Regions from separate parts of the Bacillus tequilensis genome, predicted to be linked through region 3. Evidence: riboswitches for the same ligand, from Rfam matches in the RefSeq annotation. Region 3 holds a riboswitch; each other region holds the start of a gene.
The links. Region 3 has a riboswitch for S-adenosylmethionine ahead of metE (5-methyltetrahydropteroyltriglutamate--homocysteine S-methyltransferase). Riboswitches for the same ligand answer to the same signal wherever they lie in the genome.

Region 1 (8,031 bases), 1.5 Mb from region 3:
CAAATGCTCCGTAATTTGGGTTTTTTGTGTTCAATTCCGCAAAATAGGGTATAAACCAAACAAGAAAGAAAACGAAACCTAAAAACAGGAAATTCGAATTACGATAATTTAGGTTAAAAGTTATATAAAGGAATTTATTTTATCGTCGATAGTAACTATAGAACCAATCATCAACAAGAATAATCACCATAATGCAAGACTATTTTCAGGTCAACAGGTTAGACTGTTTTTGAGGGGCAGTTATTTATTTTTTATTGATTTCGAATTTTTTGAATACTTTTCGATAACTTAACCGTACAATAGAGAATACCAAAACTTTTTTTGGGAGGTATGTAAAATGATCCTATTTATTATCATCGCATTATGCGGCTATCTTCTTTTTTCTTTCAGCAAGGATAATCGCCGCAAACCGCAAAAGACAAGCCCTCTGCCAGCAGCCGCACCTCATCACAACAACCTAATCGACCTTGACGCCATCCGCCAAAAACGCCGGATGCATCTATCCTAGTTCATATATCAAACGAAAAGGCTGCTGAATAACGCAGCCTTTTCATTTTGAAAACTTAGATTTGGAACTTGAAACCTTTTTGCCCCCTATTCGTAATCTTTTATAAGGGCAAATTCAAAAGGAGACTTCAGCCATGATCGATTTATTTATGAAACAAAAAATGTTCTCATTTAAAGATACATTTCATATTTATGACCGGGATGAACAAGAGCACTTCAAAGTCGAAGGGCGGTTCTTTTCGTTAGGGGACTCATTACAATTGACAGATTCATCGGGGAAAACGCTCGTTTCCATTGAACAAAAAGTGATGTCATTTCTGCCGCGATATGTGATTTCAATTGACGGGAAAACGGTTTGTGAGGTGACGAAGAAATTAGCGTTTTTCAAACCGAAATTTGAGATTTCCGGGCTTAACTGGGAAATTGACGGGGACCTGTGGAAGAATGAATTCCAGCTGACTGACGGGGAAAATGTCCGGATGTCGGTGAGCAAGAAATGGCTCAGCTGGGGTGATTCTTATCATCTGCAGATTGCAAACAAAGAAGATGTGCTGATTTGCACAGCCATCGCTATCGTGCTGGATATGGTCTTATATGACGATGATGATGAGAGTCTTTTCTAAAAAAGAGTTGACAATTGATCAAAAAGTAATAATATTAAGATAATTGAAATCTGAATATGAAGATGTACCTTATCAAGAGAGGTGGAGGGACTGGCCCTATGATACCCGGCAACCGCTGTTTCAAACAGAATGGTGCTAAATCCTGCAGATGAGGCGGAGATTTGATCGTTCAAGCTCTTCCTTACATAAAGGGAGAGCTTTTTTATGCTTACACATTTGAGAAAAGAGGCGAATGACATGGCTGAACAAACAAGTCTTACAGGACACAAAACAGAAAAACAACACAAAGCTCCTTTCCGCGCTGATCATGTCGGCAGTTTACTGCGCTCCGCTCCGGTGAAAGAAGCCCGGCAGAAGCAAGCGGCCGGCGAGATCACTGCGGAACAGCTTCGTGAGGTCGAAAATCAAGAAATCAGCCGCATTGTGGAAAAACAAAAAGAAATCGGTCTCGAGGTGGTAACAGATGGGGAATTCCGCCGCTCTTGGTGGCATTATGACTTTTTGGAAGGGCTAGACGGAGTGGAACCGTTCATTCCGGCTGAAGGGATTCAGTTCCATAACGCGAAAACAAAAGCACGAAGCATCAAAGTGACGGGAAAACTTGATTTTACGAACCACCCTGCGCTTGCTGATTTTCAATTTTTACATGAGATTGCCGGCGATGCGACACCAAAGCTGACAATTCCGAGCCCGAATATGCTGTTTTTCGGTAAAAAGGCTGATAAAGCGATTTATGACGACCAAGAGGAATACTTTCATGATCTGGCCCAAGCGTACAAAAAAGCAATCAAAGCCTTTTATGACGCCGGATGCCGCTATCTTCAGCTTGATGATACGTCATGGTCTCTCTTCTTTGAGGAAAAAGGCAGAGAGGTTGTTCAGGCGCTCGGCGGCGATCCAGAAACATTGCCTGCCTTGTTCGCCAAAACGATTAACGATGCAGTGGCAGACCGGCCTGATGATTTAGCAATCACAATGCATATTTGCCGCGGCAACTTCCGTTCAACTTGGGCGGCATCAGGAGGCTACGACGCTGTAGCGGAAACGATTTTGGACGGCTTAGACCTGGACGGCCTGTTCTTGGAATACGATGATGACCGCTCAGGAAATTTTGATCCGCTTCGTTTCGTAAAACGCAAGGATCTGCAAATTGTTCTCGGCTTAATTACATCAAAATACGGCGAGCTTGAAGATCCAGAAGATGTGAAACGCCGAATCAATGAAGCGGCGCGCTTTGTCAGCCTTGATCAGCTTTGCCTCAGCCCGCAGTGCGGTTTCGCCTCTACAGAAGAAGGAAATCTTTTGACAGAGGAGCAGCAATGGGCGAAGCTCCGCCATGTCATCGACATCGCCAGCGACGTGTGGAGATAATCTATCATTGACAGATAGATAAAATGTGTGAATAATAGATACTATCAGAAAATTTCATAAAAAAGGTTTTCCTTATCAAGAGAGGTGGAGGGACTGGCCCTGCGATACCCGGCAACCGCTGTTTAACAGAATGGTGCTAAATCCTTTAGAGCAATGATTGCTCTTGAAGATAAGGTTGAGATTGTCACGCAAGCTCTTCCTTATCCAAAGGAAGAGCTTTTTTATATTTGAATGGAAAGAAGGAATGGACAACATGTCACAACAAACAACACCCGCAGAACAAAAATCACTTCAAAGAAAAAAACCGCCGTTTCGCGCGGATCAAGTCGGAAGCTTGCTGAGATCTGAGCCCGTCAAAAAAGCGCGGCAGCAAAAAGCGGCCGGCGAAATGACAGCTGAACAGCTTCGCCAAATCGAAAACGATGAAATCATCCGCATTGTGGAAAAACAGAAGGAAACCGGCCTGAACGTCGTAACAGACGGTGAATTCCGCAGAGCGTGGTGGCACTTTGATTTTCTGGAAAACCTGGATGGCGTTGAGCCGTTTATTCCCGAGCAGGGCATTCAATTCCACAACGTACAAACAAAAGCACGCGGCATTAAAGTCACAGGTGATATTGACTTTTCAACTCACCCAATGCTTGAAGATTACTCATTTCTCCATAGCATTGCCGGTGACGCGACGCCAAAAATGACGATCCCAAGCCCGAATATGCTGTTTTTCCGTGGAAAACTGGAAAAGGATGCGTACAAAAACGACTATCAGCTTTTCCAGCATGACGTATCCAAAGCATATAAAAAAGCGATTCAAGCGTTTTATGACAGAGGCTGCCGCTACCTCCAGCTTGATGATACGGCATGGGCTGTTTTCTTATCAGAAAAAGGCTTAAAACAAATCGAAGCGTTCGGAACAACGCCTGACGAGCTTCGACAGCTGTTTGCGAAATCAATTAACGACGCGATTGCAGACCGTCCGGATGACTTGACGGTAACCATGCATATTTGCCGCGGCAACTTCCAGTCCACTTGGACAGCGGAAGGCGGCTATGACGCAGCTGCTGAAACCATTTTTGACGGCTTGAATCTGGACGGGCTTTTCCTGGAGTATGATGATTCACGCTCAGGCGGATTTGAACCGCTCCGTTATGTGAAGCGCTCTGATCTTCAGCTTGTCCTTGGCTTAGTGACATCTAAATTCGGCGAGCTTGAACATCCGGACGACGTCAAACGCCGTATCGAAGAAGCGTCCCGTTATGTGAACTTAGATCAGCTTTGCCTCAGCCCTCAATGCGGATTCGCTTCAACTGAGGAAGGCAACAAGCTGACGGAAGAACAGCAATGGGCGAAACTCCGCCATGTGGTTGAGATCGCTAACGATGTTTGGAAATAAGCAAAGAAAAAAACACACTGGACTCCCTGGCGGAGGAGGTGTGTTTTTTTGTCACTGAGCGGTGTAGCCGCCATCTAGAACGACAGCCTGCCCGGTAACGCCCTTCGCTTTTTCGCTTGCCAAAAACACCGCATAATCTGCGATTTCCTTGATGGAAAGCAGCCGTTTTTGCGGCACAAGCGGAAAAATGACCTGTTCAAGTACCGCGTCGTACGGGACATTTCTCGTTTTCGAAAGATCGCTCAGCTGATTGCGGACAAGCTGTGTATCGACATAACCCGGACAGAGCGCGTTGACTGTAATGCCGTGGGGCGCGCCTTCCAGCGCCCCGACCTTTGTCAGCCCGATGACGCCGTGCTTGGCGCTATTATAAGCGGATTTCCCCGCAAAGCCGACTAAGCCATTAACAGACGCGATATTGATGATTCTGCCAAACTGCTGTTTTTTCATGATTGGAAAGACATGCTTCATCGCGATAAATGGAGCCGTCAGCATGACCTTGATCAGCTGTTCAAAGGTTTCTGTCGGAAACTCTTCTATTGGGGCGACGTGCTGAATACCGGCATTGTTCACCAAAGTATCCAAGCGGCCGTATCGTTTCCGGATGCCATCCACCGTCTCAGCGACTTGCGCTTCCTTTGTTACATCACACGGAATGGCGGCTGCGTCAAAACCTTCTTCGGCAAGCTTGGAAGCGGCCTCTTCACATGCTTTCTGGTGAAGATCCGAAACGATGACGCTGGCGCCTTCTCGGGCGAATTCTCTTGCGATTTCGAATCCGATTCCGCCGGCTGCCCCAGTGACCAAGGCGACCTTGTTTTTCATGTCAAACACCTCCCCATTAAGAATTTTGCTTGAGCACAGACTGGTTTACAGCGAAATCAGCCTCTGTTTTTTCATAAACCTCTTCAATTGTGACGCCTTCCTGAAGCTCTGTCAGTGTCATGCGGCCGTTATCAAAATCAAACACTGCCAAATCTGTAATCAGCCTGTGCACCACTTTCTGGCCTGTCAGCGGAAGGGAGCATGTTTTCTTCACCTTTGACTCGCCATGCTTATTGACATGCTCCATGATGACAACAATCCGTTTCGCTCCATTGACGAGATCCATGGCACCGCCCATCCCTTTGACCATTTTGCCGGGGATCATCCAATTGGCCAAATCACCCTGCTCAGAAACCTCCATGCCGCCAAGGATAGCCAAATCGATATGCCCGCCTCTTATCATTGCGAATGATTCAGCGCTGTCAAAATAAGAAGCGCCCGTCACTTCAGTGATCGTTTCCTTTCCCGCGTTGATCAAATCCGCGTCTTCCGTCCCCTCCACAGGATACGGGCCGATTCCGAGCAAACCGTTTTCTGATTGAAGCATGACGTGAACGCCATCGGGTATTTCATTTGCGACAAGCGTCGGCATTCCAATCCCAAGATTGACGTTCATGCCATCCTTGATTTCTTGTACGGCCCGTTTCACCATTCGTTTTCTCGCTTCCTTCATTTCGCCTCACCCTTTCCCGAAGCTTGCCGAACTGTCCGTTTTTCAATCCGCTTTTCATGGCTCGCGCCAAGCACGACATGCTGTACGTAAATTCCCGGCGTATGGATGTGATCTGGATCGAGCTCTCCCGCTTCCACAATTTCTTCCGCTTCGGCAATGGTGATCTTGCCTGCCATGGCGGCAACGGGATTGAAATTTCTCGCCGTTTTACGAAAAACCAAATTTCCCATGGTGTCCGCTTTCCACGCTTTGACGATCGCCACGTCGCCGATGATGCCTCGCTCCAGCACATATGGCCGGCCTTCGAACGTCTTGTGTTCTTTTCCCTTGGCTATTGAGGTGCCGACCCCTGTCGCCGTGTAAAACCCGGGTATGCCCGCGCCGCCGGCACGAATCCTCTCGGCGAGCGTTCCTTGGGGAACAAGCTCGACTTCAAGCTCTCCGCTTAAAAACTGCCGTTCAAAAATTTTATTTTCACCGACATAGGATGCGATCATTTTCTTGATTTGCTTATTAGCCAAAAGCAAACCAAGCCCCCAGTCATCGACTCCGCAATTGTTGCTGACAACGGTTAAATCCTTTGCTCCCTGATCTCTTATCGCCAAAATGAGCTGGTCAGGAATGCCGCACAACCCGAATCCTCCGGCAATCAGCGTATCCCCGTCGTGAATCAGTTCCGCAGCTTCCTTACTTGATGACAGCACTTTTCCCATATTAACGCCCCTTCGTTTTCTTTTATACAAGACCCGTCAGACTGTAAACTGCGATCACAGCAAATACGGCAGCCGTTTTAATGAGTGTGATCGCAAAAATATCCCGATATGATTGCCGGTGAGTCAGTCCCGTCACAGCCAGAAGCGTGATGACAGCTCCATTGTGCGGCAGCGTATCCATGCCGCCCGATGCCATCGAAATGACCCGATGCATGACTTCCGGCGGAATGTTGTAAGCCTGAATCGCCTGCAAGAATTGATCCGACATCGCGCTTAACGCAATGCCCATCCCCCCTGAAGCCGACCCGGTGATTCCAGCCAGCGCCGTTGTCGTGACGGCCCCGTTTACAAGCGGGTCGGTAAAGGTGTGCGAAATGCCGCTGCTTAGCTTTTGAAATCCCGGCAGCGCGGCGATAACGCCGCCGAAACCGTATTCTGCACCGGTATTCATGGATGCCAGCAAGGCGCCGCCGATCCCTTCATTCAGCCCCTCCTTCATTTGGGCAAACACTCTTCTCCAATCAAATAAAATTGTTGTGATGATGCCAATGATCAAAGCCAGCTCCACCGACCAAATGGCAGCCGCCGCAGAAAGATCAAGCTTGCCAAGCTCCTTTAAACCGATCGACGAAAAATCAAATCCATTCGGATACCACTTAGGAAGGTATATAGTGAAACATTTATTCATTGCACCTACGAGTATTAGCGGGCCAAAGGCAAGCGCATGCTGAAGCGGGCTTTTGTCAGGTTCGGCCGCGAACTCGGACGTCTCACGAGTGGCCGGACGCTCCGAATCAAAACCGCCGTTGCCTTCGCCGGATGACTGCGCTTTTTTTCGCCTCGATTCCAAATAAAGCATGCCTGCTGCCAGCACGATCACTGCGCCGATCAAGCCGAGCCAAGGAGCGGCATAAATGTCTGTTTTGAAAAACGCCGTCGGGATGACATTTTGAATTTGCGGCGTCCCCGGAAGTGCATCCATCGTAAACGTAAAAGCCCCTAAAGCAATCGTTCCCGGGATAAGGCGTTTCGGTATATTTGCTTCTCGGAACAGATTTTTCGCAAAAGGATATACAGCAAACACGACAACAAACAGGCTGACGCCGCTGTACGTCAAGATCGCGCCCATCAGCACAATGGCGAGTATCGCTCTTTTCGCCCCGACAAGCTTGACAATCGTTTTCGCAATCGATGCCGCAAGACCGGACATTTCAACAACCTTTCCAAAAATCGCCCCAAGCAAAAATACCGGAAAATACAGCTTAATAAACCCCGCCATCTTCTCCATAAAAATTGAGGAGAAAAAAGGAAGCACATGGCTTGGATCTGTCAGCAGCACCGCGAACAACGCGCACAGCGGCGCAAACAAAATGACAGAAAAACCCCGATACGCTGTAAACATCAGCAGGCCTAACGCTAATAGAATGATGATCAGTTCCACATACAACCCCCGTTCCCGCGAACTAGAAAGCGTTTGCAAAAACCTGTCCGCATCGGCTTTTTCCGTCCCCTTTTCATATGTACGGAAAAAGGGGGCCAACTATTCCGATAAAAAAAGGAAAGCTCCTTTTTTCGGAGCTTTCCTCTGTCATTCATCTCATGCCCATCAGGATATCAACATCAACCGTCATTTCGGCTGATGTCATCTCTTTCAGCAAGCTGACTCTTTCTTCCGGCGCCGACCAGGCGAGCGGCGTCATCTTCAGCAGCCAATGGATCGCTTGCCGGTTAAGCATTTTGGCATAGCGCACCCTCACACGGCGGCTGTTTCCCACATTCGCTGTAAAACGCTCAACAGCTGCCGCATTGGAATACGTGCGCCTTGGTGAATCAGTATATAAAAATTGCCTTAATTCTATTAAGTAATCTCTTCGGGGCACTACTTTTACGAGCATGCCATCATCCTTCAGCAGCCTATGAAACTCTGCG
Region 2 (8,031 bases), 240 kb from region 3:
GAAAGACGGCTTTGCTGGTGGGAGGCGGTGTAGGTGTCCCCCCTCTTCAAGAGCTGTCGAAACGCTTGAACGAAAAAGGGGTCAAGGTCATCCACGTTTTAGGATTTCAATCAAAAAAGGACGTGTTTTACGAGAAAGAATGCCGTCAGTACGGAGACACATACGTGGCAACAGCTGACGGAAGCTACGGGGAAACCGGGTTTGTTACAGATGTGATGAAACAAAAAAATCTAGCGTTTGATATTCTCCTCAGCTGCGGGCCGACCCCGATGCTGAGGGCGTTAAAACAAGAATATGCCCATAAAGAAGTTTACCTGTCCATGGAGGAGCGAATGGGCTGCGGAATCGGCGCATGCTTCGCGTGTGTGTGCCATACAAACGAAAGTGAGACATCGTACGTAAAAGTATGTCTCGACGGGCCTGTATTTAAAGCTCAGGAGGTGGCGCTGTAATGCTAGAGGTGAAATTGCCGGGACTTGATTTAAAAAATCCGATCATTCCGGCATCAGGCTGCTTCGGTTTTGGAAAAGAGTTTGCGCGTTTTTATGATTTATCTTGTCTCGGAGCAATCATGATCAAAGCGACGACAAAGGAGCCGCGCTTCGGGAATCCAACGCCGAGGGTAGCTGAGACTGGCGCTGGAATGCTTAATGCGATCGGCCTGCAAAATCCGGGCCTGGAAAGCGTTTTGCAAAATGAGCTGCCGTGGCTTGAGCAGTTTGATACGCCGATCATTGCCAATGTCGCAGGTTCTCAAGTCGAGGATTATGTTGAAGTCGCAGAACATATCAGCAAAGCGCCTAATGTACATGCACTTGAGCTGAATATTTCCTGCCCGAATGTGAAAACAGGCGGAATCGCTTTTGGCACGAATCCTGAAATGGCGGCTGATGTAACGAAAGCCGTTAAAGAGGTTTCAGATGTCCCTGTTTATGTGAAGCTTTCCCCGAACGTAGCAAATATCACAGAAATTGCAACAGCGATTGAAGAGGCCGGAGCGGATGGTCTTACGATGATCAACACATTAATCGGCATGAGGCTCAATTTACAATCAGGCAAGCCGATATTAGCGAATAAAACAGGGGGACTTTCCGGTCCTGCTGTGAAGCCGGTTGCCATTCGCATGGTATATGAAGTCAGCCAGGCTGTCAATATCCCGATTATCGGCATGGGAGGTGTGCAGACGGCTGAAGATGCTCTGGAATTTCTTCTCGCGGGAGCAAGCGCGGTTGCTGTCGGAACAGCAAACTTTGTGAATCCTTTTGCATGCCCGGACATCATTGACCAGCTCCCATCTGTTTTGCGCCAATACGGCTATCAATCCATTGAAGAATGCATCGGAAGGAGCTGGAACCATGAAAAACAACCTGCCCATCATCGCGCTTGACTTTGCATCAGCTGAAGAAACACTTGCGTTCTTAGCGCCTTTTCAAAAAGAACCGTTATTTGTAAAGGTTGGAATGGAGCTTTTTTATCAAGAAGGACCATCTATCGTGAAACAGCTAAAAGAAAGTAATTGCAAGCTGTTTTTAGATTTAAAACTTCATGACATCCCGACCACTGTAAATAAAGCAATGAAACGTCTTGCTGGTCTCGGAGTAGATCTCGTCAATGTTCATGCGGCCGGGGGAAAAAAAATGATGCAGGCAGCGCTGGAAGGTTTAGAAGAAGGGACGCAGGCTGGAAAAAAACGCCCGTCGCTTATCGCGGTAACCCAGCTGACAAGCACATCTGAACAAATGATGAAGGATGAACTGCTGATCCAAAAGCCTCTGATCGACACGGTTGTGCACTACAGCAAACTGGCGGAAGAAAGCGGGCTGGATGGAGTGGTCTGCTCTGTTCATGAAGCAAAAGCTATTTACCAAGCAGTTTCTCCTTCATTTCTGACTGTCACGCCGGGGATTAGGATGTCAGAGGACGCTGTGAATGACCAAATCCGCATAGCGACACCGGCAATTGCAAGAGAGAAGGGTTCATCAGCGATTGTAGTAGGACGTTCGATTACAAAAGCGGCAGACCCGGTAAAAGCCTATGAAGCTGTCAGACTTGAATGGGAGGGAATCAATCAATGAAACAAATCATCGCAAAACATCTATTAGACATCCAAGCTGTTTTTTTACGCCCGAACGAGCCATTTACATGGGCGAGCGGCATTTTATCGCCAATCTACTGTGACAACCGCCTTACATTATCTTTCCCAGAGGTCAGAAATGATGTCGCCTCAGGCATCAGCAGGCTTGTCAAAGAGCATTTTCCGGAAGCAGAAATGATTGCAGGCACAGCAACCGCCGGTATTCCGCATGCGGCTCTGGCGGCAGACCGTATGAACCTTCCGATGTGTTATGTAAGAAGCAAGCCGAAAGCGCACGGAAAAGGAAATCAGATTGAGGGAGCAGTTCAAAAAGGCCAAAAAACGGTCGTCATTGAAGACTTAATCTCCACAGGAGGCAGCGTGCTTGAAGCTGCGGCAGCTTTGCGAGCGGCTGGCTGTGAAGTGCTCGGTGTCGTCTCAATCTTTACGTACGGGCTACCTAAGGCGCAGGAAGCATTTTCGAAGGCAGAACTGCCATACTACTCATTAACTGATTATGATACGCTGACAGAGGTCGCGCTTGAAAACGGAAATATTCATTCAGACGATCTGGAAAAGCTGAAAACGTGGAAACGAAATCCCGAGTCAAAAGATTGGTTTAAAAAATAAAAATTAATTTTTGCTGATGTATAGGGGTTTAAAAGCCTTGCTATGCTTGAAAACAGGCCTTGAAGCCTGTTTTTTTATTAATCCTATCAAAAAAGTCGGGTTGACTTATGTTAGAATTGTGCTAAAATTTACTACAAATCTAAAAACTTATCAAGAGCGGCTGAGGGACTGGACCTATGAAGCCCGGCAACCTGCATAGTATGTAAGGTGCTACTTCCAGCAAAATGAATTCCATTTTGAAAGATAAGGGCTATATGCTGTTCCTGTCTTTCTTTCCGCTGGATTGAAAGTTTTTTATTTTACGAGGAAAAAGGCTGTTTGCGTTAACGGCAGCCATTACAATGAGGAAAAGACAACCGGCAGAAAGCTACTGTTTGTTTGTCTCCGAAAGGAGGAAAGAAGAAATGTTAACGTACGATAATTGGGAAGAACCAACGATTACATTTCCGGATGACGATCCTTATAAAGGAGCGCTGTCAGTTTTAAAGTGGGCATACGGCCATTACGGCAATGAACTTGTCTATGCCTGCAGTTTTGGAATTGAGGGAATCGTTCTGATTGACTTAATTTATAAAGTGAAAAAAGACGCAGAGATTGTGTTTCTTGATACAGGCCTGCATTTTAAAGAAACCTATGAAACGATTGAACGAGTGAAAGAGCGTTATCCGGGTCTGAATATCATCCTGAAGAAACCAGACCTTACCCTTGAGGAGCAAGCTGGAGAATATGGTGACAAACTGTGGGAAAGAGAGCCGAATCAGTGCTGCTATCTTAGAAAGATCGTTCCTTTAAGAGAGGCGCTTTCAGGACATCCGGCCTGGCTTTCCGGTTTGCGACGCGATCAAGGGCCAAGCCGTGCCAATACGAATTTCTTAAACAAAGATGAAAAGTTCAAATCAGTAAAAGTATGCCCGCTGATCCATTGGACGTGGAAAGACATCTGGAGATACACATCCCGGAATGAGCTGGACTACAACCCGCTTCATGATCAAGGGTATCCAAGCATTGGCTGTGCGCCTTGTACGGCTCCTGCTTTTACCGCTGAGGATTTACGCTCAGGCAGATGGAATGGCATGGCGAAAACAGAATGCGGACTGCATGAATAAGGAGCTGCAAAATGGAACTAGCCGCTATTTTATTTAGCTTGTTTTTTGCGATGAATATTGGTGCAAGCGGCGCTGCAGCTTCGATGGGAGTTGCTTACGGCTCCGGAGCCATCAAAAAGAAAACGTACGCTCTGATCCTGTGCGCGGTCGGTGTGCTTGCCGGAGCGGTCATTGGCGGAGGCGAGGTTGTCAAAACCATCAGCTCCGGGATTATCCCCGAGCAGACGATAACCCTGACAATTGTTTGCATCATTATTGGAGCCGCTGCACTGTCGCTCTTTACAGCTAATCTCCTTGGCATTCCATTGTCGACGAGTGAAGTAACAGTTGGCGCGGTTGTCGGAGTGGGAGTGGCTTACAAAGTATTGTTTGTGAACAATCTTCTGGTCATCGTGGCGTTTTGGGTTTTTGTCCCGCTCTTTGCTTTCGGCTTCACCTATTTCGTTTCAAAGCTGTTTAGCTATTTGAAGATTGAAATTAAGTCTTCAAAAAAGCAAAAAATCCTTGGTGCTGTTTTGTTAGTTGCCGGATTTTTTGAAGCGTTCTCTGCCGGCATGAATAACGTGGCGAACGCCGTAGGTCCATTAGTAGCGGCCGGTGTGCTTGATGTCGCGAAAGGAACCTTGTACGGGGGGATTTTTGTCTCCCTTGGCGCGCTTTTATTAGGCCGGCGGGTGTTGGAAACAAACGGGAAGAAAATCACGAGATTCGCAAAAGGAGAAGGCATTCTCTTATCCGGTACAGGAGCCGGACTGGTGATCATCAGTTCTGTATTTGGGATGCCGGTGCCCTTAGCGCAAGTCACGTCATCGTCTATTATCGGAATAGGCATGGCGAAAAACGGTCCGAACGTGTTTCATAAACAAGTTGTTCAAACGATGCTGAAGGTATGGATCGTCTCGCCGTTTTTATCTTTATCGATTTCTTATCTGCTTGTTTCCTTGTTTTTAAAAGCGGATTATTACTCAATCTTTATCATGGTAAGCGTGCTGTTAGCGGCTGGCGGTGCCGTCAGCCTGATGAAGGCCATTCGTAAAGAGAGACGCTCTGTCCACGAACAAGGCGGGGGAATTTAATCATTAATCTGAGTTATTTTATATGTTAACTGGGAGGAAATAAATATTATGAGCTTAGCACCACACGGAGGAACATTAGTAAACAGAGTAGATGAATCATATCATGTGAGCGGCATTCAAAAAGAAATTGAACTTGATTTGATTTCTTTTGCGGATTTGGAATTAATCGGAATCGGCGCATACAGTCCGATCGAAGGCTTCTTTAATGAAAAAGATTACGTATCAGTTGTCGAAAATATGCGTCTTTCTTCCGGCGTTGTCTGGTCCCTTCCAATCACGCTTCCGGTCAATGCGCATAAAGCAGCGGAACTGTCAATCGGTGAAACGGTAAAGTTAACGTATGAAGGAGAAACATACGGTGTTATCCAAATCGAAGACCTGTACGTGCCTGACAAACAAAAAGAAGCGGTCAATGTGTACAAAACGGATGAGCAGGAGCATCCGGGTGTTAAAAAGCTGTTCAGCCGAGGCGATACATATGTCGGCGGACCGATCACTTTGATTAAAAAAGCTTCAAAACAATTCCCTGAGTTTACGTTTGAACCGGCGGAAACAAGACGCCAGTTTGCGGAAAAAGGCTGGGAAACGATTGTCGGTTTCCAAACAAGAAACCCTGTCCACAGAGCGCATGAATACATTCAAAAAACAGCACTTGAAACAGTAGACGGCTTGTTCTTAAACCCGCTGGTAGGCGAAACAAAATCTGATGACATCCCAGCTGATGTGCGGATGGAAAGCTACCAAGTGCTTCTTGACAATTACTACCCGAAAGACCGTGTGTTCCTCGGCGTCTTCTTAGCCGCGATGCGTTATGCAGGACCGAGAGAAGCAATTTTCCACGCGCTTGTCAGAAAGAACTACGGCTGCACGCATTTCATCGTCGGCCGCGATCACGCAGGTGTAGGTGACTATTACGGAACATACGAGGCGCAGGAGCTGTTTGACACATTTAAACCTGAAGAGCTTGGGATTACACCGCTTAAATTCGAGCACAGCTTCTTCTGCGAAAAATGCGGAAATATGGGAACAGCGAAAACGTGCCCTCACGGCAGAGAGCATCACGTCATCTTATCAGGCACTAAGGTAAGAGGCATGCTGAGAGACGGTGTGCTGCCTCCTGCAGAATTCAGCCGCGCAGAAGTCGTAGAAGTGTTAATCAGAGGGATGAAGAATAAAGAAGAAGCAGGCGTATCTTAAGGAGGACTGGCAGTGACAAATCGCGATATTGTATGGCATGAAGCCTCTATTACAAAAGAAGAGTACCAGCAAAAAAACAAGCACAAAAGCTCAATTCTCTGGCTGACAGGGTTAAGCGGCTCAGGTAAATCAACGATTGCCAATGCTGCTGCGAGAGAATTATTTGAGCAAGGCTACCAAGTCATTGTGCTGGACGGGGATAATATTCGCCACGGCTTAAATAAGGACCTTGGTTTTTCTGATGAAGACCGGAAAGAAAACATCCGCCGAATCGGAGAGGTGGCAAAGCTTTTTGTTCAGCAGGGCACCATTGTGATTACTGCTTTTATCTCTCCTTTCCGAGAGGACAGACAACAGGTTCGCGAGCTTGTGGAAGCAGGCGAATTCAATGAAGTATACATTAAATGCGACCTTGATATTTGTGAACAAAGAGATCCGAAAGGACTCTACAAAAAAGCAAGAAACGGGGAGATTCCGTTTTTTACAGGGATTGATTCTCCTTATGAAGAGCCGGAAGCACCGGAGCTCGTTCTTGATTCAGGACAGCATGACCGTGAAGCGTGCAAAAACCAGCTGATCGAGTTTGTCAAACAAAAATTGAGCTGAATATGATCGGCTGTGTTCTTCTCAGATGCCGGAATGCAAGCGAGAACAGCACCACAGCAAATGTTCTGGAAGAACTCGAATAGATCGGGGGAAATACGATGGGGAAAGTATATATTGTAGGAGCGGGTCCCGGAGACCCTGATCTGCTGACAATCAAAGCGTTGAAAGCCATTGAAAAAGCGGATGTCATCTTATATGACAGATTAGTAAATAAAGAGATTTTACAATATGCCAAAGAGCAAGCAGACCTGATCTACTGCGGGAAGCTTCCAGATTTTCATACAATGAAGCAGGAAACCATCAATCGATTTCTTGTGAAGTATGCGCAAAAAGGAAAAAACGTTGTCAGATTAAAGGGCGGAGACCCATTTGTGTTCGGAAGAGGAGGGGAGGAAGCGGAATGTCTGTCTGAAAACGGAATTCCGTTTGAAATCATCCCCGGCATTACATCAGGAATCGCGGCAGCCGCTTATGCCGGGATTCCTGTTACTCATCGGGACGCAGGCTCTAACGTCGCATTTGTAACGGGTCATTATCAAAAAGAAGAAGATTTTGATAAAAAGTGGAAAGCGCTCGCCACTGGAATTGATACACTTGTCATCTATATGGGTATCAAAAACGTGCAGCAGATTGAAAGGAAACTTCTTGAAAACGGCCGGGACGGTTCTACACCGGCAGCCTTTATTCATTGGGGAACAACGGATAAGCAAAAATCTGTTTTCTGTACGGTTGAGACCCTTTCAGAAACGGTGATAAAAGAAGACATTAAAAATCCTAGTTTAATTGTCATTGGAAATGTTGTAAATTATCACTATAAGCTGGATTGGTTTGAACCTGAACTGAAAAAACAAGATTTAAGCGAGGCGTTGTAAAATGAAACAAGCCATTTTATATGTCGGTCACGGCAGCCGGATAAAAAAGGCACAGCAAGAAGCGGCAGCCTTTTTGGAAGGATGCAAGGCGCACATCTCTGCGCCTATACAGGAAATCAGCTTTTTGGAGCTTCAGGAGCCGACAATTGAGACAGGGTTTGAAGCATGTGTGAAGCAAGGCGCCACTCATATCGCAGTGGTGCCTCTGCTTCTTTTAACAGCTGCGCATGCAAAGCATGATATTCCGGAAGAAATTGCGCGCGCGGCATTCCGGTATCCTTCGGTCCGCCTTTCATACGGAAAGCCGATCGGAATTGACGAAGAAGTAGTCAAAGCCGTATATCACCGAATGAAAGACATAGGTGTTCCGTATGAAAATGCCAGAGTTGTGCTTATTGGAAGGGGAAGTTCAGATCCTGATGTAAAAAGAGACGTAACCGGGATTGCCCATCTTCTTCAAAATATGCTTC
Region 3 (8,031 bases):
GAGGAAATATTGATGTAAAATTAGAATTAAAATAATGACCGGCATCCTGAGGGTTCTCAGGATGTTTTTTTGTGTCGGAAGCATGGGGGGCGGGTATGATCTTTTCAAAGTGTGAATACATGTAGTATAGGTGAATTCAGACTGGAAAAAAGGTGAGCACATGAAGAGACCAAAACTGTCAGTATGTATGATTGTAAAGAATGAAGAACGCCATATCGTCCGCTGTTTAGAGAGTGTGCAGCATATTGCTGATGAAATCATTGTGGTAGACACCGGATCGAACGATCGTACGGAAGACATTTGCAGAAGTTTTCATGCCAAGGTTTATCATCACAAATGGGAACAGGACTTTTCCAAGGCGAGAAATGCCGGTTTACAGCATGTGAAGGGAGAGTGGATATTGATCCTGGATGCTGACGAAGAACTTGATCATGACACGGGCAGCCTATTGCCTTCGCTGCTGACTGACAGCCTGCCATCTCTCGGTTGCATGAAGGTTGTGAACTATACAGGGAAGCAATGGGATGAAAATGAAGCATTTGAACAAAGGCAGTTTAGGCTGATCCGCAATCAGCGAAACATCACGTTTACGGGAAGGGTTTGCGAAAGACCAGAGGGGGAAGAAGCAAGCGCCGCTTTTTCGCTTCCGTGTATCATTCACCATTACGGGTATTTAGAGCAGGAGGCACAGCGAAAGCATAAACGCAATATGAGCTTATTGAATGCCGCATTGCTGACATCCAGCGCTGACGCGTTTTTCCTTTATCACAAAGCCGCTGAATATGACAGAGGAAACGAACAAGATAAAGCGCTACGGCTGTCAGTGGATTCTATCAGCATATGTAAAAGAAAAAAACAAATTCCTCCGCCTGCTTTCTATTATTTAAAGTATAAATTATTAATTGACACAAAACGGTACGAAGAAGCGGCACGGGATATCAATGAAGCGCTGGCGCATTATCCGGATTACTGCACGCTTCACTATTATAAAGGGATCATTATGTATCAGCTTAAAAAAGTCAGAGAAGCGATCACGGCGTTCGAAGCTTGTTTGCAAGCCGATAGTGACAATCATCAGTACGTACAGGTGAAGGGAGCAGCCGATTTTAGATCAAGCTGCTGGCTCGGTGTCTGCTATGCTGAATTGCACCAGCCTATGACCGCTGTTTTGTATGTGAAAAAAGCGCTGAAAGCCAATCCGAAGTGCTCACGGGCACAACGGGTTTTCAGCGAATTAACAAAGGATCAGGCCGTACACGCCTGATCCTTTTAATATGTCTTTTTTTCGGTAAAATCCCGCCATGCCTGAAAGGGGGATAAATGCTCCGTAAGAGCCACTTGATAAAAGGGGATCGTTCTTGCTTCAGCAGGTTTATCAATTTCTTGATAAATAAATGAATCATCAAACCCGGCTTCGGCAGCGTCTGTGTGCGTTGCCGCAAAGAAAACGGCACTTGGCCGGGCCCAGTAGATGGCGCCCAAGCACATGGGGCATGGCTCACAGCTCGTATACAACATGCAGTCATCCAGCTGGTATGTTCCAAGCGCTTTGCAGGCGTTCCGAATAGCCGTCACTTCCGCGTGGGCAGTCGGATCATTGCTTGTTGTGACGTTGTTCTGTCCCTCGGCAATAATTGATCCGTCTTTCACAATAACGGCTCCGAAAGGCCCGCCAATGCCTGCATTCACTCCTTCACGAGCGAGATCGACAGCCCGTTTTAAAAACGTTTCATGGTTCATCCTAAACCCTCCTGTCAATAGAGTGCTATTAGTATAGCGGAAAAGAATGCAAAGAACATTCTTAAAAAAGTGCAAAATAAACAAAGTATTTGGGGGATTTGCTAAGATGAGAGGAGAAACGAGGAGGGGTACTCATGCTGCATTTATATATTGCCAGACACGGACAGACCCAATGGAACGTAGAAAAACGGATGCAGGGCTGGATGGATTCTGATTTAACAGAACTTGGGCTATACAATGCCTGTGCTCTTGGGGAGCGTCTGAAGGATATTGAATTGAATCAGGTATACATCAGCCCGAGCAAGCGGACGGAAGAGACAGCAAAAAATGTATTAGGATCGCGCAGGCCTCCACTGGTGATAGATCATATGTTCAGAGAAATGTCACTGGGATCATGGGAAGGGAAAAAACAAGAGGATATTGAACGGGACGAACCAGATCTTTTTCGCACTTATTTTCATTATCCCGAAGCTTATCGCCAGCAGGGAAGTGAAACGTTTTTTGATTTTGAAAACCGGGTAAGGCTGGCTCTCCAAACCATTTTAGACAGCCATGCTTCCGGTAATGTTCTCTTGGTTACCCATTCTGTCTTTATATTAATGCTGCTAAATATCATAAAGGGAAGACGCATTAATGATATATGGAATTCTGCTTACATACATGATACATCATTGAGTCTTGTGGAATTTGATGAAAATGGAACAGCCGAAATAATAATAGAAGGGGACGGGAAGCATCGGAAACCGATTTCCGCTTTCTAATAGAAAAACCATCTGCCAGAGGCAGATGGCCATTTCTATATTATACAAGCTGTTTTTGCTGAGCTCTTGCTTGTTTAGCGGCTTCAACCATGTTTTTCAATGCTGCAACCGTTTCTTCCTGCTGTCTTGTTTTCAATCCGCAGTCTGGATTTACCCAGAAGCGGTCAGTCGGACAGACGGCAAGCGCATCAACGATAATGTTGTACATTTCTTCAGTTGACGGTACACGAGGGCTGTGAATGTCATATACACCAAGGCCGAGCCCTTTCAAATAAGGATGGTCTTTTAAGTAATCTAAAAATCCTCCGTGGCTTCTGCTGTGTTCGATTGTAATCACATCGGCATCAAGATCATTGATTGTATCAACAATATCTTCGAAGTTGCTGTAGCACATATGCGTATGAATCTGCGTCTCGTTTTTCACGGAAGAGGTGGTTAATCTGAATGCTTCTGCCGCCCAAGTCAAATACTCATCCCAATCGCGGGTTTTTAATGGAAGGCCTTCGCGCAGCGCCGGTTCATCGACTTGAATGATTTGAATGCCCGCATCTTCAAGCGCTTTTACTTCTTTGCGAAGGGCCAGCCCGATTTGGAAGGCGATTTCTTTTCTCGAAATATCGTTTCGAGGGAAAGACCAGTTTAAGATCGTAACCGGACCCGTCAGCATTCCTTTCACATGCTTGGAGGTCAATGACTGTGCATAGACCGTGTCTTTCACTGTCATCGGCTCAATAAATTCTACATCTCCGTAAATGACTGGCGGGCGGACACAGCGTGAGCCGTATGATTGAACCCAAGCGTATTTCGTGAAGGCAAAGCCGGCCAGTTTCTCACCGAAGTATTCGACCATATCTGTCCGTTCAAATTCACCGTGAACAAGAACATCAAGCTCCAATTCTTCCTGAATATCAATCCATCTTTTTGTTTCTGCATTGATAAAGTGTTGATACTGTTCATCAGACCATTCGTTTTTCCGCCATTTTTGGCGTGCGCTCCGCACTTCAGCAGACTGCGGGAAGCTCCCGATCGTCGTTGTCGGCAAAAGCGGAAGTCCGAGAGATTTATTTTGCAGAGCCAACCGTTCGTCGAATGGAATCGGGCGCTTGAAGTCTTTATCGGTTAATTGCTCAAGTTCTTTCTTTTGTTCAGTGTTTGCACCTGTTGCAAACTGCTTGAGCGCCTGAATGTCAGTTTTAGCCTGCTGAATTTGTTCGCTGATTGCCGCTTTTCCTGATACTAAACCTTCTTTCAAAGCTGTCAGCTCGGCTAGTTTTTCTTTTGCATAGGATAATCCGTTCAGCAGGTCCTTCTCCAAATGCTCGTCAGGGTGCTTCGCTACCGGAACATGCAGCAGGCTGCTGGAAGGCTGAATCCACAGCTCATCTACTTTTGCAATGCTGAGGATATCGAGAACGGCATCGAGGCGTTCTTCAAGATCCGCTTTCCAAATGTTGCGTCCGTCAATCACGCCGGCTGCCAGCACTTTGTCTGTCGGAAAGCCGTGTGTTGTCAGCTGTTCGAGGTTTCTGCCTTTATCGTGAACGAAGTCAAGTCCGATTCCCTGTACTGGGTAAGAGATCAGCTCTTCATAAGCATCAACAGAATCAAAATATGTCTGTAAAAGTACATTCAGAGATGAAAGCTCACTTGTTATGCTTTCGAATAATTGTTTTGCGCTGCGGACATCTTCGCCAGAGGCGGTAACAAGCGCTGGTTCATCGATTTGCACCCATTTAACGCCTTCTTGTTCTAGCTCTTTCAAAAGCTGTACGTATAGCGGCACCAATCGTTTTTGGATTGCTTTTGCTTCAGACGGGTCATAGCCTTTAGCAAGCGTGACGAATGTATAAGGGCCGACAATCACAGGTTTGGTTTCAACGCCGTATTCCTGCTTGATCCGGCGATAATCTTCGAGCTGTTTGTTTCTTGTGAGGCGGAACTCAATGCTCTCATCATACTCTGGCACGATGTAATGGTAATTTGTATTAAACCATTTTGTCATTTCACTGGATACGGCGTCTTTAGTTCCGCGGGCGATAGCGAAGTATGTATCGGTAGCGTCAGTCAAATGTCTGAATCGTTTCGGAATCCAGTTGAAGCTGACGGCTGTGTCGAGTACATGGTCATACTGTGTGAAATCAGAAACAGGCACAACATCAATCTGCTGGTCAATTTGTGTTTTTACGGCAGATAAAAACAGGTCGTCGATTTGCTTCAAAAATGTATCTTTGTCAGTGCTGCCTTTCCAATACGCTTCAAGTGCTTTTTTCCATTCCCGGTTCAGTCCGATTCTCGGAAATCCTAGATTCGATGTTTTGATGGTTGTCATTGTTTCTCCTCCTTTATATATAAAACACTCTCGTTAACCCGCGGATACAGGCTGCTAAGAGGTTTTCTCACAACAAAAAGCCTCTTTCCCATGAGAGAAAGAGGCTTTTTTTGCGTAAAACACTGCCTCTCTCATCTCTCAGATACAATCTGATGGAATTAGCACCGTGCCTTATGAGACATCAGTCTCGGCGCGAAAAGCAGTGCGCCCCATTTCACAATGGAATTACGGTCGGTTGCTGTTGGGGTCAAAAGGCCAATCCCTCGCCCAACTCTCGATAAGAGAAAATGTTATTAATTTTTTGAAAAGTTGAATCATTTGTTGGTAATCTTAACAGTAATTCAAATTCGTTGTCAATATAGAATTTGAAATTAAAATGACATCATTTGGTATATATTATATAAGAAAAATAATTTTATAGGACCATTAAATGTGATTGCTCTGCTCTGTCTGCAAGCTCATCAAGAGAGGTTAAATAGAGGAATCCATTGCCTGCCAGCGTTTTTGCAATCTCAAGCGGAAGTGTCCTGCGGATCAGCTGTGCATAAACCTCGGATTCAGAAAGCTTTCTTTGAAATGATTCTTCTTCATAGCTTTTGATAAGAGCAAGCGCTCCGCTGACATGGGGGGCAGCCATTGAAGTGCCGGTAAGCTTACCGTACTTCTTGTTAGGAAGGGTAGACAATATATTTTCTCCCGGTGCAACAAGATCAATCTCCTTATTGGCGTTAGAAAATTCTGATAATTTTCGCGCTACGGAAACAGATCCAACCGCGATGACTTCATTATAAGCTGCAGGATAGGAAAGCTCTTCCGTGCGTTCGTCTCCGTCACCTTCATTTCCTGCTGCACAAACAACAAGCACTCCGTTTTTGACGGCGTTTTGCACCGCTTCTTTCAGCTCTGGCACATCGCTTGGTCCGCCAAGGGACATCGAGATGATATCGGCTTTTTGTTCCACAGCGTAGTTAATGCCGTTAATAATCCATTCGTACTGTCCGCTGCCGTTTTCACCGCCAAGAACCTTCACAATCAATAGGCTTGCCTCAGGCGCAACTCCGGCAATGCCGCCGTTTGAATCATTAGCAGCAATCGTTCCGGCGACGTGTGTGCCGTGTCCGTTGTAGTCGGAAATCACATCGTCCTTGCCGCCGTCATCATCCGTGAAGTTCTTTCCGCCGATGATTTGGTTCTTTAAATCAGGATGGCTTGTGTCGCAGCCCGTGTCCAATACAGCAATTTTTACATTCTTGCCTTTTACCCCTTTTGCCCACATTTCTGGCGCCTTAATCACTTTAATGCCCTCAGGAAGCTCGTTTACATCCATGATCTGCTCATTCGTCACATACGGGATCAAGCGGATTTCACCATTCATAAAAAAGCCCTCCTTTTTTATGCTTTCAAGTGGATTCAAGGGTGTTGCCTCATATTATATGAAAAAAGCAACCGTTCGGACAGAGCCATTTGAAGCATTTTGAAAAAAGAGGATACAATCCAAAGAATTAGTGATTTTCAAAATATTGGATGGCTTCAGCGTGTATGACTGGGATTCGGCTTTGAGTCAAGTTATAATAGGGTTGGAGAAAGGAGCAGTGTGATGAAACTGAATGAACAATTATATGCGTTTTTTTCAGAGCATGTAGAGCAAATGGCCGAGGAATGGATAGAAACGATGAAGGATAGTGATCCAAATTCGCTTTACGCCTTACATAATGCCACAGTGACGGAAGAATTAAAAGAGCAGGACAGGGAATTTTACCGGCATCTGAATTACATGTATGTTTTACCGGAAAAACAATTTCTCGAGGAATTTCAAGAGTGGGTCATTGAGCTGACGAATGATCAAAAGCATCTCGACACTCCAGTTCAGTACGTCATTCGGGAGTTTATGAGAAACCGTAGATTATATACGAAGTATTTTGAGCAATTCGCAGAAGAAAATGAGTCGGCGTTTGAACCGGGAGAGAAACAAAAATGGGCCGATTTGATTGTGAAAGTTTTTGATTTTACCATTTATACATTCGTCGATCACGCTGAAACGAATGCCAAACAGCAATTAAACGCTCAGAGAGAAATGATATTGGAATTAAGCTCGCCTGTCATTACACTGAGCAAATCAACAGCTCTGCTTCCGCTTGTCGGTGACATTGATACGGAGCGGGCAAAGTTTATTCTGGAAAACACGCTTCATGCCTGTGCAAAAAGACGAGTGGAGCATCTGTTGATCGATTTGTCAGGCGTTGTGGTCGTTGATACGATGGTGGCTCACCAAATTTTCAAATTGATTGAGGCGCTCAATTTGATCGGTGTCCGGTCAACTCTGTCAGGAATCAGGCCCGAAATCGCGCAAACCGCTGTACAGCTGGGGATTGATTTTTCGAACATTACAATTAAAACCAATCTTGCTCAAGCTTTAAACTATCATCAATAAGAAGAACATCCGCTATCAGTGATAGCGGATGTTTTTATGAGACAAAGCAAAAAGATACGAGAAAAGATCCTGCGAACAGCAAGAGAACGAGGCAAAAGAACAGCCAATCGCGTCTGTTCACAGTCAGTGTCCGGTAATAAGTCCGGTTTCTGCTTCCTGTAAAACCTTTCGATTCCATCGCGAGCGCCGTCCGTTCCGCTTTTCTGATAGCGCTTGCCAAAAGCGGGATGGTATACCGCTTTAACGCGCTGATTTTTTCGATGAAGCCGCTTTCCGCTGCTCCTCCTCTAATTTGATGAGCCTGCTGGATCAGCCGGACCTCATCCTTTAAGAGCGGAAGAAAACGAAAGCCTGCAATGACGCCATAAGCAAGCTTTGGTGAGAGCTTGCACTGCTGAACAAGGCTCAGCATAAATAAAATCGGATCAGTTGTAAAAACAAACATCATCGACAAGGCGGAAAAGCACAAAATACGAAACCCGAGAGAGATGCCGACAGACACATTATCGCTGTTGATCGAGATAGGGCCGGCTTGAAACAAGAAATTATCCGGAGTTGTCGGCACCTTGCCAAAAACAGCGGCTGTCCACACGCAACCGAATGCCAAAATCAAAAACGGAATCGTAAACAAGAACCATTTTTTCAATGGGATTCTGGCAGCCGTTAGGACACCCGTAATGATGATGATATAAAAACACGCAGGGGTGTACGGGTTGTAAATAAACGACAGCATGACGACACAGGAAAAAACGGCCGCCGCTTTCACTGTC
Region 4 (8,031 bases), 740 kb from region 3:
AAGTAATTCAGCATGCAAAAGAAACACCAGTGAATACAGAAGCAGTAGCAACATCGTCACAGGAACAGCTCAATTCAATGGAGGAAATCTGCTGCGCTGCAGAATCGCTACCCCAATTTGGCGGAAGAACTTCAAACCGTCATTAATCGTTTCAAATACTGATTAGATGACATGACGTTTAAACCCCATCTTATTCGGTGGGGTTTTCATCTTTTCAGCCATTTAACTAAAAACGGAACTAACTTCCTTCTTTCAAGTTAGCTCCGCTTGAATGACTAGTCCAAATTTTGATCGATAGTCCCCTCAAAATAATCATCGCTCACTTGTTCATGAGTTTCAGCCAAACCTTGTTCTAATTGCGTGTTTCCTTTATAATCTGAGAGCTCAAAGTATTTCCCGGCTACATCCGTTGTGTCATTCATGTTTTCTTTGTTATGAGCTTGTGATCCGGTGTTTACACTTTCAGTCTCATTGCTGTTTACAGTTTGCTGAAAATCATATTCCTTGTCTAATGAAGAAAATCTTTTATAATCATCAGGTCTGTCGGCTCCATTTTTTTGAGTCACTTTATTTCCTCCAGATAATTGAAATGTTAGTGCGGGCATAAAAACTTATTTCGTTTTTTTAGCATCTGAACCATGTTTTTTAGAGACATCTGCTTTGAAAGCTGTCTCAGTCTCATGGTCATTTCTTGTTTGTTCAATACTTGAATTTTGAATTCCCTTTTTACTCATTGGTTTCACTCCTTTTCGAAAAGTGTTGACATATCAACTCTTCTTATTTTGTCTGTTGATCAGGTATTCATGCGCTTTTTTCATTCGCGATTCCCCAATCAGGAGAGGCGATCTTCATGCCCAGCGTATTTTCTAATAAAAGAACGTATTTTTGGAACCTTTTATTAACGCATGTCGTATAGGATGTTGGGGATGAAATGAGGATTAAACAGTATTGAGAATCATCAAGCAGGAGGTGAAAAAATGAAAAAAATCGTATCATATTATCTAAAGACATTAGGTCTATCCAGCCTTACGTTTGGTTTATTTTTAGGAATTTATTCTTTCGTTATGTATGGCGAGATGGTAATGGCATTGTTTACGGCAGCAATTGCTTTATTATACGGTTTTATGATGTATGGCATTTTCGCTTTTCCACTGCAAATGATGTTGCAGAAAAAAACGAGAACATTCAGTGTCATGTATCTATTGATTTACAGTGGGATAGCTTTTATCGCGGTTTTCCTGTTTTTGGTCATTGGTGACCCTGCGTCAATAGCATGGACATTGCAATCGTACATTTATTATATGTTATGTATTGCAGCTGCAGTGATTTACTGGTTCTGGGACTCTCTGATCCTTTATAAACGGACAGTTTCAGGCGTGTCAAGCAAACCAGAGAACTGAAGTTGAATATGGAAATTGACGGTGATTCGGGATATTGCACTAACATTGCTGCGTCAATTTCATAGTTTAAAAAATAAATCCTCCGCGGATAAAGGTACAGTATGGGAGCAAAATGAGATCATTCAACCCGAATTGGTTTGCTAAGTGTTTTACGATACATACGTTTATCAAGATCATCAATCAAAGGGGATATAAACAAAAACGATCATTGCGGAACGGGGATCTTGAGCCGTTTGAGGAAAGAATATTGATGGGGATTTATCGTTTATCACAGAGTTATACAGCAAAGCTGAGGAGAGCGTGACAACGAATCTCGCTCTCCTCAGTTTTGTTTTATTCACCTTGATGTTTCTCAACTAATGTGAATGTCCATTCTTTTAATAAATGTTTCTGCACATATTTTTTCCCGTTTATTTCGATGTAAGGAATGTCTGTCTTGTCCCCGGCTAACTGCTTTGCCTCTGCTGTCGTTATTCCTAAAAAATGTCCGATGTAAAAGAAAATATCCCGTTCCTTTATAAGCAAGATATCATTCTGTTCATTCCCTTTTTGATGGTTCATTTGCTTTAAGCCTTCACCGATAAAATATCCAGCCAAAGCAATACCGATTCCTAAAAAAACGTCCATGTGTATGCCTCCATTATGTCGATGTTATGTTATACGAGCTTGGCATACTCGGGGTTTCATATTTTGAAACAAAAAAGCGGTCAGAGCGTGCTTTAAGTGTTTTTTCACGCCTTTTCAATCTGCACGCGGCCTGAAAAAAAGGTGGCGCCGCCGCCCATATCGGATAAGCGGTCTGAGGTAAGCGCGTTTACAAGCTGTTTTTTTCCTGGTTCATCCGCCCATAATCCTTGGCTGACTACGACACCGGACAGTACTTGTTCCCCGACTGAAGCGGCAAGCTCGCATTCTCCCCGGCTGTTCCAAATTCGTACAGGATCTCCATCACCGATTCCGTATTTTTTAGCATCTTTTGTATTGATAAAAAGCTTTGGCATCTTTTCAAGCTTGATATGCTTTGCATTGTTGGAAAACGTTGAGTTTAAGAAATTATGGTTTGGCGCCGGAACATACATAAACGGATACTCGTCATCGGATATAAGAGGGGTATATGTCGGTAAAGCCGGGAAGCCGTCTTGTTTCATTTTTTCTGAATATAATTCTATTTTTCCGCTTGGAGTCGGAAGTTTGCCTGGAAACAGGGGCTTTTCGCGTTTCGCTTTCATAAATGAAAACTTAGAAAGGGAATCGTAACCAATCTCAGTCAAATACGGATTATCTGGATGGTCAAGCGCCTGACGGATTAATTCTTCATCTGAATCTTTGAGCTCCTGGTCTGTGAATCCCATTGCTTCAGCCAGTAATCGGAACACCTCAGTATTAGACTTGCTTTCTCCATAGTTCTCAATCACCGGCTGCTGAAGCTGAATGTAATGGTGCCAGTAGGAGGTATAAAAATCAGTGTTCTCAAAAGCGGATGTTGCAGGCAGTACAATGTCCGCATATGCAGCCGTTTCCGTTAAAAACAAATCATGAACCACAGTAAACAAGTCTTCCCGCAGCAAGCCCTGTCTGACTTTGTTTGCTTTCGGCGCGACGACGGCAGGGTTTGTTCCGTAAATAAAAAGAGAGCGGATAGGCGGATCTGTTTCCAAAAGCACCTTGCCAAGCTGATTCATATTAAACGACCTCGGTGTGCGTCCTTTCAATAAGTCGGGCCGCTGCAAGGCATTTGTGTTATATTCTAAAATTCCGCTGTTATGCTTAATTGCGCCGCCCCCTTTATGCAGCCATTGGCCGGTGATCGCCGGAAGACAGGCAATCGTCCTTACAATCATCCCGCCGTTATCGTGATGCTGGATTCCATTTCCGATTCTGATAAAAGAAGGGGAGACTTTCCCATACATTCTTGCCAGCTGATAAATATCTTCAGTGCTGATCCCGGTGATCATTGATACCTTTTCCGGATTATACTGTTTCACGTGTTCACGGAGCTTGTCGTAGCCGACCGTGTATTCAGACAGGAATGCTTCATCGTGAAGGTTTTCTTTAAATAAAATGTGCATGATGCCAAGGGCAAGTGCGCTGTCAGTTCCCGGCTTTATTGGAATAAACCAATCTGCAAGACGCCCTGTCTGATTTTTATGTACATCGATCACGACAATTTTGGCACCTTTTTTTCGCGCTTTTTGGGCGATTGTAATTTGGTGCATGTTTGTGCTGACAGCGTTAATTCCCCAAAAAATAAATAGTTTTGTATGAATGGTTTCCTCAGGATCGATTCCCGCGCTTATGCCCATTGTATATTTATAGCCTTCAGATCCCGCTTTGCTGCAAATCGTCCGTTCAAGCTGGCTTGATCCCATGCGGTAAAAAAAGCGGCGGTCCATTCCTTCAGCTGTCAATTTCCCCATATTTCCGTAAAAGCTGTAAGGAAGTATGCTTTCAGCTCCCATTTCATCAATCAGCTGCTTCCAGCGGGAGGTGATCGTATCAATCGCCTCTTCCCAGGAAATCGGTTCAAATATCGCTTGGCCTTTCGCGCCTGTCCGTTTAAGCGGTGTAGTCAGCCGCTTTTCATCATAGATGCGCTCCGTCATGTTTCGAACTTTGTTGCATATGTTTCCAGCTGTGACAGGATGATCGGGATCTCCCTGCACTTTCACAATTTTTCCGTCTTTTTTATGTATTAACAATCCGCATTGATCCGGGCAGTCAAGCGAGCAAACGGACTTAAAAATGCCATTTTGTTGTGTAGCAAAAGATTTTATGGCCCAGTTCCTCTCTCTAGTTAGATATTTTGTAAGAATTATAACATTTCGGATGATAACGTCAATTCTGAAAAAATAGATTAACATCAATCTTGGAATTCTTTATGATAAACGTATTCTTTATTCTGAAAATGATATATTCAACATTTTCTATCCAGAGAGGTGGAGGGACCGGTCCAATGAAACCTTGGCAACAGTATTGTACCAATTCCAGCAAGCGTCAGCTTGAAAGATAGGAAAGCAAGGTTTATACCGGCGTCTGTCTGTAGACAGGGCACGCTTATATATGATCTCTTTCCATCTTCGGAAAGAGATTTTTTTATGAAAAAATATGATGAAAAGGACGTTTTGCACCATGACGTTTTTGGTTACAGCACCATACAACAAAGAAGGACACAAAGAGCGAGCTTGAAACATTGTTCGGCTCGGTTTGTTATCAATCCTAGGAGGAGCAAGGCCGGGCATACCGGGAAGTTGAAATCATTCAGCTATTAAAAGAAACACATACGATAGGTTTGATTACTCAGCTCGATCAAGTAACAGAGAACGTATTTTGAACTGATGAAAGAGAGTGCGATTTTCGTCAATACTTCAAGAGAGGTTGTGGTAAACCGCATTCATATACCTGTACCTGAGGAAAAAGCAGTACAGGAGGAATCATCTCCTCAATATGCATCTTAATCAGAAAGCGCCCTGTTTCAGGGGCGCTTTTTGTCCTTTTCTTGTGGAGAGAGCTGACAAACTTAACTTTCCTGAAGGAGAATAGACAATATGTTGACATTTAATCGAGAAGTGTTATGATGTTATAGACAATATATTGTCTAACGAGGAGGATGAGTATGGATTATTCAAAAGAACTGAAAGATTTATTTTTAATGCAACAATCTTACGCTACACTTTTTTCTGTTTTAAACAAAATCCAATCACGCGGAGACGATTATTATGAAAGCTTAACGTCAAGACAATTTATGACGATGGTTGCCATACTGCATTTACCGGAAGAGGAAACGACATTTAACAACATCGCAAAAAAATTAGGCACTTCAAAACAAAACATCAATAGGCTTGTCAGTAGTATTGAAAAAAGAGGTTATGTCATTACTGTTCCGAGTAAACGCGACAAGCGAGCGGTTAATGTGAAGATTACTGATTCAGGCAAGCGTGTCATGGAGGAATGCGGTGAAAAAGCGGTGTACTTTATGGCAGATCTATTTAAAGGGTTTTCTACGGAAGAGCTGGAAACATTGTGGGTTTTATTGAAGAAACTGTACAGTTTTGACGGAGAGGAACAGGATGGCTTTGAAGAAAACGCTGCTGATTTTGACATTGAACAAAATCGGGACGATTTGAAAACAAATTTATTGCAGGAATTCTCAAAACGGAGAATGTAAAAAGGAGAAATATATGAACAACATGGCGGCTGTAGAAAATTTGAAAATACAGTACGGAAACAAAACAGCGGTAAATGGGATTTCTTTTGAAGTGAGAGAGGGGGAAGTTCTTGGCTTGTTAGGCCCAAATGGTGCTGGGAAAAGCACCACCATTCACGTGTTATCCGGAGTATTGTCGGCCAGTTCTGGCAACGTGACAATACTGGGCCACAATGTGAAAAAAGGGTCAAAGGAAATGAAGAAAGGCATCGGAATTGTACCTCAAGATATCGCGATTTACAAGGAAATTTCCGCTGAGAAAAATGTTCGTTTTTTTGCGAGTCTTTATTCTCTTAGAGGAGAAGAACTGAAAGCCCGAGTCAGAGAGGCTTTGGAGCTCGTACAGCTATATGACCGGAAAAATGACAAGCCTAAGACGTTTTCAGGCGGGATGAAAAGAAGATTAAATATCGCGTGTGCCATTGCACATCAGCCGAAATTGATTATCATGGACGAGCCCACTGTAGGAATCGATCCGCAATCCCGGCATCACATTTTGGAATCGATAAAAGAGCTGAAATCAAGAGGAGCGAGCATTATTTACTCGACACATTATATGGATGAAGTCGAGGCGATTGCAGATCGCATTATAATCATGAATGAAGGGAGAATCATTGCCAATGGAACAAAAGAAGAGCTGTACAAAGAAGTGAATAAAGAAATGACATATGCTTTTCAGCTGGCACATGTTCAGAAATTAAATAAAAACGCTATTAGAAAAATCAAAGGAGTGACAGAAGTTGATTTCTCTGACCATCAACTACAAGTGACCGTTCAGCAAAACCAGGATCACCTGAGTGAAATCATAGCAGAATTGGGTGCCCAAGGCTGCGGCATCCTAAGCATGAACAAAAAAGAGGCATCGTTAGAAACAGTATTTTTAGAGCTGACGGGAAGAAATTTAAGAGATTAGGAGAGCAAAATGAGTCTGTTAAAATTGATAACGTTTGATTTTATGAATATTATAAGGAATCCGGTTCTTGTGATCGCCAATACGGTCTTTCCTTTCGTTCTTATTCTGATCATGGGCTTTGTGACGAAAAACAGCTTTGGAGCAGGCGAGGTCAGTTCGTATGATTATTATGGAGTGAATATGATGGTTTTTGCTGCAACACTGATCGCTATGACCGCCTCTAATACGTTTATGGAGGAAAAGGTGAAGAAAGCGAACCTCCGTATTGTATATGCGCCCGTTTCGACAACCGATATTTATCTTTCTAAATTACTATCAACCTGGATATTTAGTGTCATCATGTACAGTTTGAATGTGTTGATCGCCCAGACAATGTTTCATTTGAACTTTGGCGGACAACATCTTCCCTATTTCATGCTCTTATTGTATGTATTTTTATTTTTTGGTTGTTGTTTTGGTACAATGTTTTGCAGTTTGTTCAAAAATGAAGAACAGGCGAACGGGTTTATGCAAATTCCGATAGCCTTTTTTATTTTCTTTGGCGGCGTTTTTTTCGGGATTCATAGATTGGGAGAAGTCGTCAATCATATATCACTACTTTCTCCGGTTAAATGGGTAACAGAGTGTTCATTTCATCTTATTTATGATCACGATTCCAGTATGCTGCTGCCTGTTATGTCAGGACTATTTTTTGCTTCAATCATTTGTATTGCCGTTTCACATGTTACATGTAAGTCGGAGGGATATGTATGCTGAGTCTATTTCAAAACAGATGGGAGCGAATCTTGACCAAAAAAGCGATTATCATCATTACAGTGATCATTGTCCCTCTGATGGTTGGTGTTGCGATTATGTTTTCCGGAAAGCCGATTTTCAAAGAAACGATTGCTTTTGTAACAGAGCAGGACGACGTACAGCATATGCCGAGTGATTCTGCTTTTAGAGTGGTGGCGGTACATCAGAAACCGACGTTTTCTGATCTGGTGTTAGGGAAATATGCAGCTATCGTAGAAAAAAATCAAGGTGATTACAAAGTAACCACGTTGAAAAGTAAAGCGGATCAAAAGAGAATTCAGCAATTTTTTAAAACTGGAAAAATGCGAGGCGGCTACTTGGGAGAGGATGAATTAAGGGCTGAAAGGGGAACAGGAACGAATATCTTGGGCTTTATCGTAATGCTTGTTTTGATGCAAGGTGTGGCATTAGCTTCGTTATATCCAGAAGACCGAATGCTCAAAACCTTTAGAAGGATTTTGGTGTCTCCCGTACATGTGGGGAAATATTTGCTTGTTCAATTTATCTTTACGTTTTTATGTCTATACATACCCACTTACTTGGCCATCGTGATTACAAAAGTATTTTTCCATGCTGACATTGGTTTCCGTTTGGACATTCTTGCTGGGCTACTGGGTGTTCTAATCATGCTTGCAACAGGATTTGCTATCTTTATGGCTTCTGTTATGGACCGAAACATCAGTTTGGTGTCAAGCGGTATCAGTGTGGTCACATGTGTA

Region 1: linked by a shared signal. The riboswitch ahead of G4P54_RS20085 (5-methyltetrahydropteroyltriglutamate--homocysteine S-methyltransferase) and the one ahead of metE (5-methyltetrahydropteroyltriglutamate--homocysteine S-methyltransferase) in region 3 are both predicted to bind S-adenosylmethionine.
Region 2: linked by a shared signal. The riboswitch ahead of G4P54_RS08165 (phosphoadenylyl-sulfate reductase) and the one ahead of metE (5-methyltetrahydropteroyltriglutamate--homocysteine S-methyltransferase) in region 3 are both predicted to bind S-adenosylmethionine.
Region 4: linked by a shared signal. The riboswitch ahead of G4P54_RS21295 (hydroxyacid dehydrogenase) and the one ahead of metE (5-methyltetrahydropteroyltriglutamate--homocysteine S-methyltransferase) in region 3 are both predicted to bind S-adenosylmethionine.

What each region holds. Positions count from the first base shown of each region.
Region 1 is NZ_CP048852.1:3,816,614-3,824,644, forward strand. Features, by position in the region: partial or broken gene G4P54_RS21430 (hypothetical protein) at 230-508, shown strand; gene G4P54_RS20075 (LURP-one-related/scramblase family protein) at 642-1,130, shown strand; SAM riboswitch class I at 1,197-1,285, shown strand; gene G4P54_RS20080 (5-methyltetrahydropteroyltriglutamate--homocysteine S-methyltransferase) at 1,368-2,501, shown strand; SAM riboswitch class I at 2,571-2,677, shown strand; gene G4P54_RS20085 (5-methyltetrahydropteroyltriglutamate--homocysteine S-methyltransferase) at 2,755-3,891, shown strand; gene G4P54_RS20090 (3-hydroxybutyrate dehydrogenase) at 3,943-4,716, opposite strand; gene G4P54_RS20095 (CoA transferase subunit B) at 4,733-5,389, opposite strand; gene G4P54_RS20100 (CoA transferase subunit A) at 5,386-6,102, opposite strand; gene G4P54_RS20105 (GntP family permease) at 6,125-7,543, opposite strand; gene G4P54_RS20110 (putative RNA methyltransferase) at 7,695-8,031, opposite strand, start outside.
Region 2 is NZ_CP048852.1:1,534,672-1,542,702, forward strand. Features, by position in the region: gene pyrK (dihydroorotate oxidase B electron transfer subunit) at 1-452, shown strand, start outside; gene G4P54_RS08150 (dihydroorotate dehydrogenase) at 452-1,387, shown strand; gene pyrF (orotidine-5'-phosphate decarboxylase) at 1,356-2,075, shown strand; gene pyrE (orotate phosphoribosyltransferase) at 2,072-2,704, shown strand; SAM riboswitch class I at 2,849-2,954, shown strand; gene G4P54_RS08165 (phosphoadenylyl-sulfate reductase) at 3,109-3,810, shown strand; gene cysP (sulfate permease) at 3,822-4,886, shown strand; gene sat (sulfate adenylyltransferase) at 4,935-6,083, shown strand; gene cysC (adenylyl-sulfate kinase) at 6,096-6,689, shown strand; gene cobA (uroporphyrinogen-III C-methyltransferase) at 6,788-7,561, shown strand; gene sirB (sirohydrochlorin chelatase) at 7,563-8,031, shown strand, end outside.
Region 3 is NZ_CP048852.1:1,295,989-1,304,019, forward strand. Features, by position in the region: gene ohrB (organic hydroperoxide resistance protein OhrB) at 1-35, shown strand, start outside; gene G4P54_RS06945 (glycosyltransferase family 2 protein) at 161-1,264, shown strand; gene guaD (guanine deaminase) at 1,270-1,740, opposite strand; gene G4P54_RS06955 (histidine phosphatase family protein) at 1,875-2,501, shown strand; gene metE (5-methyltetrahydropteroyltriglutamate--homocysteine S-methyltransferase) at 2,542-4,830, opposite strand; SAM riboswitch class I at 4,959-5,114, opposite strand; gene isp (serine protease Isp) at 5,246-6,205, opposite strand; gene rsbRB (RsbT co-antagonist RsbRB) at 6,428-7,261, shown strand; gene thiX (HMP/thiamine ABC transporter permease ThiX) at 7,296-8,031, opposite strand, start outside.
Region 4 is NZ_CP048852.1:2,038,771-2,046,801, reverse strand. Features, by position in the region: partial or broken gene G4P54_RS10720 (methyl-accepting chemotaxis protein) at 1-162, shown strand, start outside; gene G4P54_RS10715 (YozQ family protein) at 276-566, opposite strand; gene G4P54_RS10710 (biofilm-forming protein) at 612-734, opposite strand; gene G4P54_RS10705 (UPF0715 family protein) at 978-1,400, shown strand; gene G4P54_RS10700 (hypothetical protein) at 1,734-2,027, opposite strand; gene G4P54_RS10695 (molybdopterin oxidoreductase family protein) at 2,132-4,174, opposite strand; SAM riboswitch class I at 4,322-4,413, shown strand; partial or broken gene G4P54_RS21295 (hydroxyacid dehydrogenase) at 4,530-4,728, shown strand; gene G4P54_RS10685 (MarR family winged helix-turn-helix transcriptional regulator) at 5,014-5,565, shown strand; gene G4P54_RS10680 (ABC transporter ATP-binding protein) at 5,579-6,517, shown strand; gene G4P54_RS10675 (ABC transporter permease) at 6,527-7,273, shown strand; gene G4P54_RS10670 (ABC transporter permease) at 7,267-8,031, shown strand, end outside.